DNA from 2 places in the Paenibacillus sp. Y5S-9 genome. Region 2 is predicted to be linked to the other one. Evidence: riboswitches for the same ligand, from Rfam matches in the RefSeq annotation. Region 2 holds a riboswitch; the other holds the start of a gene.
The links. A riboswitch is a leader RNA that binds a small molecule or an ion and turns the genes downstream of it on or off. The one in region 2 is predicted to bind thiamine pyrophosphate.

Region 1 (5,081 bases), 3.2 Mb from region 2:
TTTATTGTATTTGTTTTTAAATCTACAGCGACTAATTTTGCCCCTCCTTTCATAGGCTCAGAAAAATTTGGTGCAGCCGTGTCCAGTACCCACAAGGTTCCCCTTCCATCTGCAACAACACTTTGGACACTGATGAAGGACATTTTGATATTTAATGGGTTGATCAAATTCGTTTCTACATTAGGATAAGGTTGCATCTGACCCTCAACAATTTCCACTACCGTAAATCTAACGTCATCTCCCCATTTTGGAAAACAAATAAAGATACGCCCGGTTTCGGACACACTAACGCCTGTAGGCATAGCCCCGTAAAAGGAATGAACGAGTTCTAACTTGCCGAAATACTTTTCCATAGGTAACATAGGTTTTATGATATCCTCCTTAACATATTTGAATAGATATTACCTATAATATGTTCCAGACTTTTTCTAATACCTGGCCCTTAATCGTCTTTTTCTACGTGTTTTTGAAAATGTCCAAGGAACAAAAAACCAATGCGAACGACAAAATGTCGGTACGCATTGGTTTTATTAAATTTCAGGCTATCCGTCTACTTCAATGTCCGATCTTTTGCTGATCGCTGAACTCATCTTGATTATCTGTTCGCTTTACGTAAGTCACTTATTTTCCATCCTGAGACTGATTACTCTCTGCAGCTTCACGACCGCGACCTCCCATGCCTCCTCGAGTATTATTTTCAGCCAGTTTGGACAGGTCAACCGAAGAAGCATCAATCAGTGAATCCGAGTCCTCTTTTTGTTTCTCGGTCGTGGAAGGGATATCTCCGTCCAGTTGCCCTTGTATACTTTCTGCACGCAGAGAGCCAAGTTTGGTCAATTCTGTAACAGCTTCCTCGTACTTATCATACGTAATAAAAGCTGTAGGGTCTTGCTTCACATATTCCGAGATCATGTTGTTCAGGCTTTGCATTTTTTCTTCAAATTTGCCGTCTGCGAAGTATCCATCTACGATCTCCTGCAAATATTCATGATACTTGGCCTTATACTCCGGAACCTCAAGGAGCTTTCCTAAAATTGGACGTTCATCCAGGCTGACCCCTGATACCGGGGTATCAATTGCCAGATTCACGACATCGGATGCAGAGCCAGCTTGAAATCCACCGAAGGCCATGTTGTAGTCCCAGGGCAACATGCTGATCTGTCCATCGTTTTCATACAGATAATAGTTATGTCCCATGTTGGACGTGTAACTGTCCATATTGACAACGACCGTGTGGGCCGCAAAATATCTCAGAACTTCGTCCACATCCACATATTTCTCCAGTTCGGTACCTGTGCTCAAGTTTTTGAGCGATTCAATGACACGCTGATAATCTTCCTCTGTTGTTTTGGTCTCAGCATTGTCGAAGATGGCGGAGTAACTGGATGATTTGTCATCGGTATACACCAATGAAACACCATTGCCGCTTCCATCCATACCACCTGGACCACGGTTACCCTTAATCCCTGCTTCCGGTAGTGTATTCGCTCCATCTTCCCCTGTCCCGCTGTTCATATTCGGCGGACTTGCACCATCCGGTGGCGCCATACCTTCAGTAGGAGGCTGCATATCTCCATACCCTTGTGCAAAAGGATTGCCATCTGGCCCTCCCATTCCTCCTGCCCCCATGTTGTCATCATTGTTCGGCTTGTAAAGTTCACCCTCATCATTCTTGGCTCGGGCGAGATATCCGCTGTCAATGTCTTCAACAGCCAGGTACAAACCCCAAGTATCTCCATTTACACTAATATTGGAGAATGCGAATAAAGGTGCATCTACGCCAATATAACTCATGATGTCATAACTCAAGTATTCCTTCATATAACTATTGTCGCTAATCATGTTGTTCACAACGAGCTTGTCCAACCCCATCCAAGTTTGATCCTTAACATACTCATCAAATTTGATTTTGAAACTATATCGATCCGTTGTATCATCGCTAGCGACTTGTCGAAGGCTGGAGTTACCCTTTGGACGAATTCCGACGTTTTCAATCGTTGTTCCGTTAATCGTAATATTAGCTGAGATGTACTGCTCCTCATTTGCATTATCCAGCATCTCTTTCCATGCCGCTTCATCCACATCAATCGAAATGGACATAACCTCATTTTTGTTGATTTGATCGGCATACCCTACTGTCTGCGCAGTATTCTCCGTTTTACTCTGATTATCCGTATTCGTTTGTTCTGTTTCAGTCGAATTACTTTCCGAGTCCACACTTCCTTGATTAGTCGAGCTGCATGCCGTCAGCATTGCAGTACATAACACCGCTACACCGATAAATTTAGGCCATTTGTATATACTCATTGCCATCACCTCATGATTGTTGTTAAATCTTTTTATATGTAATCATCATAGATGGCAATTCTTAAATGAATCTGAATGAGTGGCGTCATATGGTACTCTCTAATTGAATGAACGACCAGTGAACTTAAGGCTCCAGCCTCCATGACATCTCCCAAAAATCAAGCTCAAAGCGACTGCACATCACGAAAATATCTTCCATTCGTTGGTACGTTTCCTCGCTACAGCCTTCTAATAGCTTATCCGTTAACGCCACAAGGGATTGATTGTTGCTGTTGTATTCAGAGGAAGCATATCCTGTGATCCACTCTCCGTAAAAAGGATGATCAGCTGCACCTGGCTTTTGGGAAAGAACTTGACCGATCTCTGCATAGCTCCACGAGCAGGCCAGAATCGATACAAGTACTTCTGCTATACCGCCCGCATGGGAAACTGAGAGCATATAGTTTGTATAGGCTGCATTTTTCAGTGCAGGTTTTACCTGAAAAACATCATCCTCTGTAATTCCTAATCGCTCCATATAAGAACGATGAATTTTCATTTCACCATTCAGGATGTTATCTACGTTTTTACTAAAAAACTGCATCAATTTGGGGTCGTGCGACTTGACGATACCTAGTGCAAATACGCGGGCATAATCATACAGGTACAAGTAGTCTTGCAGCAAATAATAACGAAATTGTTCAACCTGTAAAGAACCATCCCCGATCCCTTTAACAAAGGGATGCTCAAGACATTCCTTCCACACAGGCTGTGCTGCCTGATATAGTCGCTCTGAAATAGTCAACGTGTGTTCCTCCAATTCATAATGTATGTATTTAAAAACAAAAAAACGAAACATCCATAGGATGTTTCGCAGACAAATACACTAAAACAAGGGGTACGCATGAGCTACCCAAGTACAGCGTTTCATCGTTGCATCCCTACGTTGGCATGATCCAAATCAGGTAAGGTCGGTTTAACACCCTCTCAGCCGGTTAAGGCTCCCTCGCAAACGGTTGTATGTAGTTGATTACTTTCTTGTTCCCATAAAAGAAAAAATAACATCCATTTAGTATATCAAGGGCTGTTAAATATAGTCAAGGCAGTTTGTATCCCACCTCATCAGCTTGAGTGACGTATGTAAACGATGAAAACCATCATAACAATGGTTGAGTTTTATCCACTGTTATGATGGTTTCTACTCTTACAATTACTGCCGATGGATTAATGCCCGAGTTTGTTCTTTCCGACAAAAGTGAGTATTCCGTACTGGGAAGTGTTTCTCCAGCTCTCATTGGTCGTATCATTCCACTTGGCTACGTTCTGTTTACCTCCGCCCTGGTTGTCGTTAATTTGAAGCTCGAAACCGAGGACATTTCCAGCCTTTGGCGTCAGTGAATTCAACTGGATTCTGGCTTCTACGAGGTATCCTTTATTCGTTTTCTTCACAGCGCTTACAAGACGTCCGGGTGAGGCACTGCCTGCAAAGGTTGCCACATTGTCTGCACTGATTCTGAACTGGGCATCATCATATTGAAAATACGGTGTGCGCTGGTGATTCTCGTCCAGGAAAATCTCAACCGAATCCTGATCCCATGGGTTGATACTATCTGTGATGATGTTTGGATCAGTGACATCGATTAGCAGATATAGATACTCACCTGACCACATTGCGCGAGCCACTGCCTCTGCACCTTCGGTCTGATTCAACCGTTTTACCTCAAATGGAACAGCCTTATTCCATAGGGCGTCTTTCTTCCCATCAATCTGAACAATTCCCTGCACAGCTTGTGCAGATTGGGGCATAGGTGCAAGTTGAATCACGCCGTATTTGCTTGTATCTTGTTCCTGAGATTGTGTTCGATCATTCCAGTACAGTGGATTATAAGGTTGTGTCCCACTTGCAGCGCCATCAGTCACACGGATATCCAAACCAACTTCATATCCTGAACCGACTTGTATACCACCCCATGGAATGTACAATTCAACCTGATATCCGGCTTTTGTCTCGCGTACACGATATGAACGCTGCTCCGCGCCCTCAGCTTTGCCCGACCGCTTAATGATTACGTGTCGGTCATCTGCTTCATAGGAAGTGGTCTTGCCATTATTGAGATCAACAAAGATGTCTACTTTGTCATTCACATCTGCATTCGCATCCTGAACATCCACAAGGATATACAAGTTACTTTGATCCCATAAGGTGCGGAAACTGGCTGATCCCGAAGAGTCACCCTTCAGTGGAGTAGACACCGCTTTGTTCCAGAGCGGATTTTGTGACTGTTTTTTGATATCCGGTTTACCCGAAAGTGAGACGGCTCTCTGTGTCAACACAGGCAAGCTGGATTCATCCACAAGTCCCCAGTATGCTTTTTTGGCCTTCAGGGCTGAATCAAACAGCATAGCCTGGTTGTTGTAAGACTTCTCATCTTGGAGTCCCCATAAGGTAACTGAAGAAATGTGATCTTTGTGTTTTTGGTACAAATCCAACAATTCCTTATATCGATACGCCTGTTTCACCGCAACTTCATCCGACATCTCTTCACCAAATGGAATTCCGCTATCCACATCCAGTTCCGTGATCTGAATATCCAATCCAAGTTCGACGAACATGTTGATCGTTTTTTCAATTTCGTCGATGGGCGGGGATTCCAGATTATAGTGGGATTGCAAACCCACTCCATCGATGAGTCCCTTCTCTTTCAGTCGTTTGACCAACTGATACATATGCTCTCTTTTCTCAGGGACTTCCGTGAAGTATTCGTTGTAGTATAATTTGGCATCCGGATCGGCTG
Region 2 (5,081 bases):
ACCGGTAACCTGCTCCGCCGTTCACGGAATGATGCATGAACATGAACAACGTCCAGTGCAGGTGGAACCGGAGTAGGAGTCGTATTGGCAGGTCGATCAGGCGTAGCCGAGTTTAACTTTTCACCGTGCGTTGGCTCCACTACACTTGCTCCTCGTCCAGGCTGGACTTGTTCGTCCTGTTGCCGATTCATATGGTCATCACTTCCTAATATACAGATTACTTCTTTATTATCGCTTCTGTGGCCGCCAGCGCACGAGTAGCTTCTCCAGCAGGGCAATGAACAGGAAGAGCAGCAAGCTGAGCGCGACAATAATCATGATCGCCACGAATAGGCGGTCCGTACGATAAGCCGACTTTTGCAGCATCATATAATAACCAATACCCTTGTCTGCACCAATCCATTCGGCGATGATGGCACCCATCACGCTATAGGTAGCAGCGATTTTGACACCGGAGAACACGGATGGCAGCGCATGGGGGAGCTCCAGCTTCCAGAAGATCTGATGACGTTTCGCACCAGCCATGCGCATATAGTTCATCATCGCCGCGTCAGTACGGGTCAAGCCATCCATGGCCGCCACTGCAACGGGGAAGAAACATACCAGGATGATCGTAATCAGCTTGGGCAACAGCCCGAATCCGAACCAGATTAACAGAAGCGGTGCGAGCGCGATGGTTGGGATATTTTGACTAAGAATAAGTAAAGGATACAGGGCTGACTTGAGAAAAGGGACCAAATGCAGCACCATCGCAATTAATAAACCAACCGCGGTGCCAGCCGCGAATCCGATCAGCGTTAACTGAATGGTTGCGGAAGCGTGCATGCCAAGCCGCTCGGCCTGGGTTGCCGCTTCGCGGGCGATGTCGGATGGTGCAGGTAGCATCCATTTCTCAATATGGAAGAGGGAGACGGCTCCCTGCCATATCGCTATAAAGAGAATAACCGCCACAATGGGCGGCCATACATTTTTGAAATAGGCATGCATTAGCGATACTTCTCCGTCAGGGTATCCATGCTGAAGCCAGCAGGGCTATGGGCGATTTTGATCTGGGAGATGATGCTTGGGCTGCCAGCCTCCACAAGTACCTCGTGCATTTTACGGACAACCTCGAGCAGTTCCTCCAGTTCTCCCTCCATCGTGGTGTCGAGCGCGTTCACCTGATATTTCAGGCCGGATTGCTGAATAACTTCAATGGCGCGATCTACGTAAGGATAAGAATTCTCGCCATTTGGCGTTTTGGGAATAACCTGAATGCTAAGTAGTGTGCTTGCCATGAGAGATCACGGCTCCTTTCGTGATAAATTGCATGAATTGAACCAGGTTTACACTTATCACTCCGATTGCAGTACCCTCTTCTGATCGCTGTTATCCCCAGATTTCTTGAATCCATTTTCAATGGGGAAATCCGGGGATAAAGGCGAACACTTTGTTTCTTCAGATGGGTTCTGCACTCTTCGTTCTTGTGTAAAAAAGTTAAACTTAAGCAATTTTTATTGGGGTAAAAACTCGTTTGTATATGCTTTGCTTACATCGATCTGTTCATCGAGCAGTTTTTTGCTAAACATCCAGTCGGTGTAGTTCTGCCACACTTCCTGTTTTTGCTCACCCCAGCGCGTGGCGTCATCTGTGTACTTGGGACTAAGCCACTTCTGGCTTGCCAGGACCAATTCCTTGTCCAGATCCGGTACAGCCTTGATCAGAATGTTCGCCGCGTCTTCGGGATGATCAATCGCATATTGATACCCTTCGGAGGTGGCTTTCAGGAATGCTTTCACCAGCTCAGGGTCGTTTTGGATCGTCTGCTCGTTTGTTACAAGGACAGGTGTGTAATAATCCAATGCTTCTGAATAATCCTTCACATATAACATGTCGATTGGTTCCCCGCGAAGTTCGGCTTCAATCCCCGTCCAAGCGTAGAAAATCCATGCGAAATCAATGTCCCGTTTCACTGCGGTGAAAAAGTCAGCGTCACCCATGTTAATGTTTTTCACTTTGGATACATCTGCTCCGTCGCCTTCCATAATGGATTGCATCACGGCTTCTTCGACTGGGGAACCCCAACCGCCATAGGTTTTACCTTCAAAATCCTTCGGTGATTTGATATTCCGATCCGCCGGAGCAGCGAACCCGGATGTATTATGCTGAATAACTGCTGCGATGGAGACGAGAGGAACACCCTGTGTGCGGGCTTGAGTTACACTCTCCTGATAACTTACGCCAAACGGTACTTCATTGGAGGCAACCATCGTATCCGCGCCACCGGCACCTGGTTGAACAATCTCTACGTTTAAGCCTTCGGCCTTGTAAAAACCTTGATCTACAGCCGCATACAGGCCGGTATGATTCGTATTTGGTGTCCAGTCGAGCACCACTTTAATATCCTTTAAGGCGGCAGTGTCACCTTCGTTGCTGCTTTCCTTATTTGTGTTGCTGTTCTGTTCTGCCGGGGCAGCTTCTTTGCCGCCACATGCGGCTACAGTCACCATAAGCACGCATAAGAGCAACAATCCTATCGTTTTACGCCATTTCATCTGTGATTCTCTCCTTCGGTATGTCCGGCCGATTGGCACGGGGTACTCCTTGGCTTCATATCCAATCATCTTGCATAAATCGACAGATTTATACCAGTTGAGATCTGGATGACGTTATTTTTGAACGAAAATAAAACGTCCATCGATGTCATTCAAGGAAGCCAGACCGCGTTTAGCGGCAGTTTTTCATGCAATATCAGAAAGGTGATGCTTCCAAACTTATACTTTCTGATAGTAACAAAAAAAGCGTCCCGTAATCCGGGACGCGTGCAGGCGTTAGAGAGGTGGCGTTCAGCCATAGGGCTGTGCCATTTCGATATACTCCGATTCCTACGCTGGCATGATCCAGATCAGGTCTAAGGGTTAGTATCTTGGTGGGATACACTCTCAGCCGGCCAATTCCGACTCCCCTGGGAAACTATGAAGTTACGGGCATTACTAGGTGTAATTATAGGCCAGCCGGTGGAACGTGTCCAGTCAGGAACTGGATGGGGACACGTATGAACTTATCAAACAGACCGTTATACATATGTATAACAGTCTGTTTGGATGTGTTATTTTCAATAATTATCGTGGGGAATCATATAAGGCAATCTGACTGAGTGCAAAAGCATCGGATTTGGGCTCATAACCTACCTGTTTCTGAGTGGTTTCCAGATTCAATCGTTTAAACCGATTATTCGAGATCCCATGCAGTATGGTGAAGGGTTCCAGATCAGTAGTTGTAATTGCTTTGAACATCAAATCACACAAGTCAGCCGGACTAATATACGCGCTCATATCCCTTGCCTCCAGCACGGGTCCGTCTGGTTGAAAATCATCATATGCACCTATACGTATCGCAACACTTTGTAAACCCTCGGTATACGCAAAATAGGAAGCGAGTGATTCTCCAAAACATTTGCTAACCCCGTACAAATTCCGTGGGCGTGTTGGCATGTCCGGATAGACTTGAGCATCAATGGGATACCCCTCAATCGTCTGTGCACTGCTTGCAAGAATGACTCTTCGTACACCTTGGTCTTTAGCTGCACGGAATACATTAAATGTACCTTTGATATTGATATCCAACAACGATTCATAGAATCCGGCATGCGGGGAAGGGTCTCCCGCCAGATGTACAACCACATCCATGCCTTCGCATGCATGCTGACAGGCTTCGGGGTCTGTCACATCCAGTGTCATGATCTCATGACGGGTTTCTTGATACGTTTGCAGTCTGTCGGTATTCAAATCCGTTAGTCGCAGGTGATATGCTTCTGACAAGTATTGGGACAAATCACGTCCAATTTTCCCGGCTGCGCCCGTAATTAAAATGTTCATGAAATCAACTCCAATTCTTAGCGCTGGAAGAACTCAATCCATTCCTTTTCAGGTCCATAGATGAAGAAGTAGCGGTAACCGTTAGGCAGTGTGATAATCTCTCCATCGATAAATTCGGCTTCGGTGGCTTGGATACGTTTGTACTCAGAATCAAGATCATCCACGTGGATCGCAAAATGGTGCACCGTACCTTCGGAAGGCAGCTTGTCGCTGTATCCTTGAATTAACTCAATCTCAGTCTCGTTACTTCCATTGAAGCCGAGGAAGGCAAGCTGAATAACGCCGTTGGTATGCGTCACCCGGTCTTTCAGTTCCAATCCAACAACCTCTGTGTAGAAACGCAGCGTGGTCTCCAGATCACGAACGGCAATGCCAACGTGGTCAATGCGCTTTTGAAAACTCATAATTATATTCCTCCAAATGTAGTAAATTCTCTACCATTTTAAGGGATATCATAGGGCTGTACTACGAGGTTGTCAAATCGGATTTTAATTTGAAAAAACCATAAATGTTCACATAATGTTCACTTATGTGGAGGGTTTCCTCATCTCTATAATTACGAAGGTAAACAGAGAGGATGAGAGAATTGCCAGCAAGCAAGAAGGAACAAATTATTTTCGGATTAATGATGTGTACAGGAATGGTCTTGGTCATGATGTTCTTCAATCTATGGCACAGTGGGTTACTCGGCAAGATGTCCCCGCTTGAGATACTGCTTCAATTCATATTATGTTTTGTCATCGCGTTTCTGGTGGAGTCTTTCATTGTTGGCCCTGTGGCGAGAAAGATTGCATTCTCCTTGCCCTTCGACAAGTCCAACAAGATTTTGGGTGTGCTTGCTATGTCATTTTTTATGGTGATTGGCATGGTACTGATCATGTCCATGTATGGAATGATCTCGGCATATCTCGCGGATCAATTAAGTGGGTCATTCGTACTCCGTACGTACCTTCATACAATCGCTCGTAACTTCAGCCTGGCGCTTCCATATCAATTGATCATTTTGGGGCCACTCGTCCGATATGTATTTGGTAAATTCATCAAGGATAACGGGCCCGTAATGCCTGTCGTTAACAAAAGTGTGTGATTCGGTTGGCCATAAGTATTTCCTGGGCAATCTTGTGCAAATGAATAGATCATATGCTCACCTTTAATGAAAGGTGATCAGAGAATAAAGATAGGACACTTTCCACCATGATAACAGCGCTAACGAATCGAGGACAC

Region 1: it holds a riboswitch for thiamine pyrophosphate, as region 2 does, so the genes downstream of both, tenA (thiaminase II) here and V6669_RS02320 (ABC transporter substrate-binding protein) in region 2, are expected to answer to the same signal.

Annotation. Positions count from the first base shown of each region.
Region 1 covers NZ_CP145887.1:3,698,748-3,703,828, reverse strand. The annotation lists gene V6669_RS16295 (L-dopachrome tautomerase-related protein) at 1-371, opposite strand, end outside; gene V6669_RS16290 (CotH kinase family protein) at 622-2,307, opposite strand; gene tenA (thiaminase II) at 2,432-3,091, opposite strand; TPP riboswitch at 3,207-3,304, opposite strand; gene V6669_RS16280 (endo-1,4-beta-xylanase) at 3,511-5,081, opposite strand, start outside.
Region 2 covers NZ_CP145887.1:486,458-491,538, forward strand. The annotation lists gene V6669_RS02305 (ABC transporter ATP-binding protein) at 1-191, opposite strand, end outside; gene V6669_RS02310 (ABC transporter permease) at 229-987, opposite strand; gene V6669_RS02315 (thiamine-binding protein) at 987-1,277, opposite strand; gene V6669_RS02320 (ABC transporter substrate-binding protein) at 1,494-2,534, opposite strand; TPP riboswitch at 2,844-2,956, opposite strand; gene V6669_RS02325 (NAD(P)-dependent oxidoreductase) at 3,102-3,857, opposite strand; gene V6669_RS02330 (VOC family protein) at 3,875-4,261, opposite strand; gene V6669_RS02335 (hypothetical protein) at 4,435-4,944, shown strand.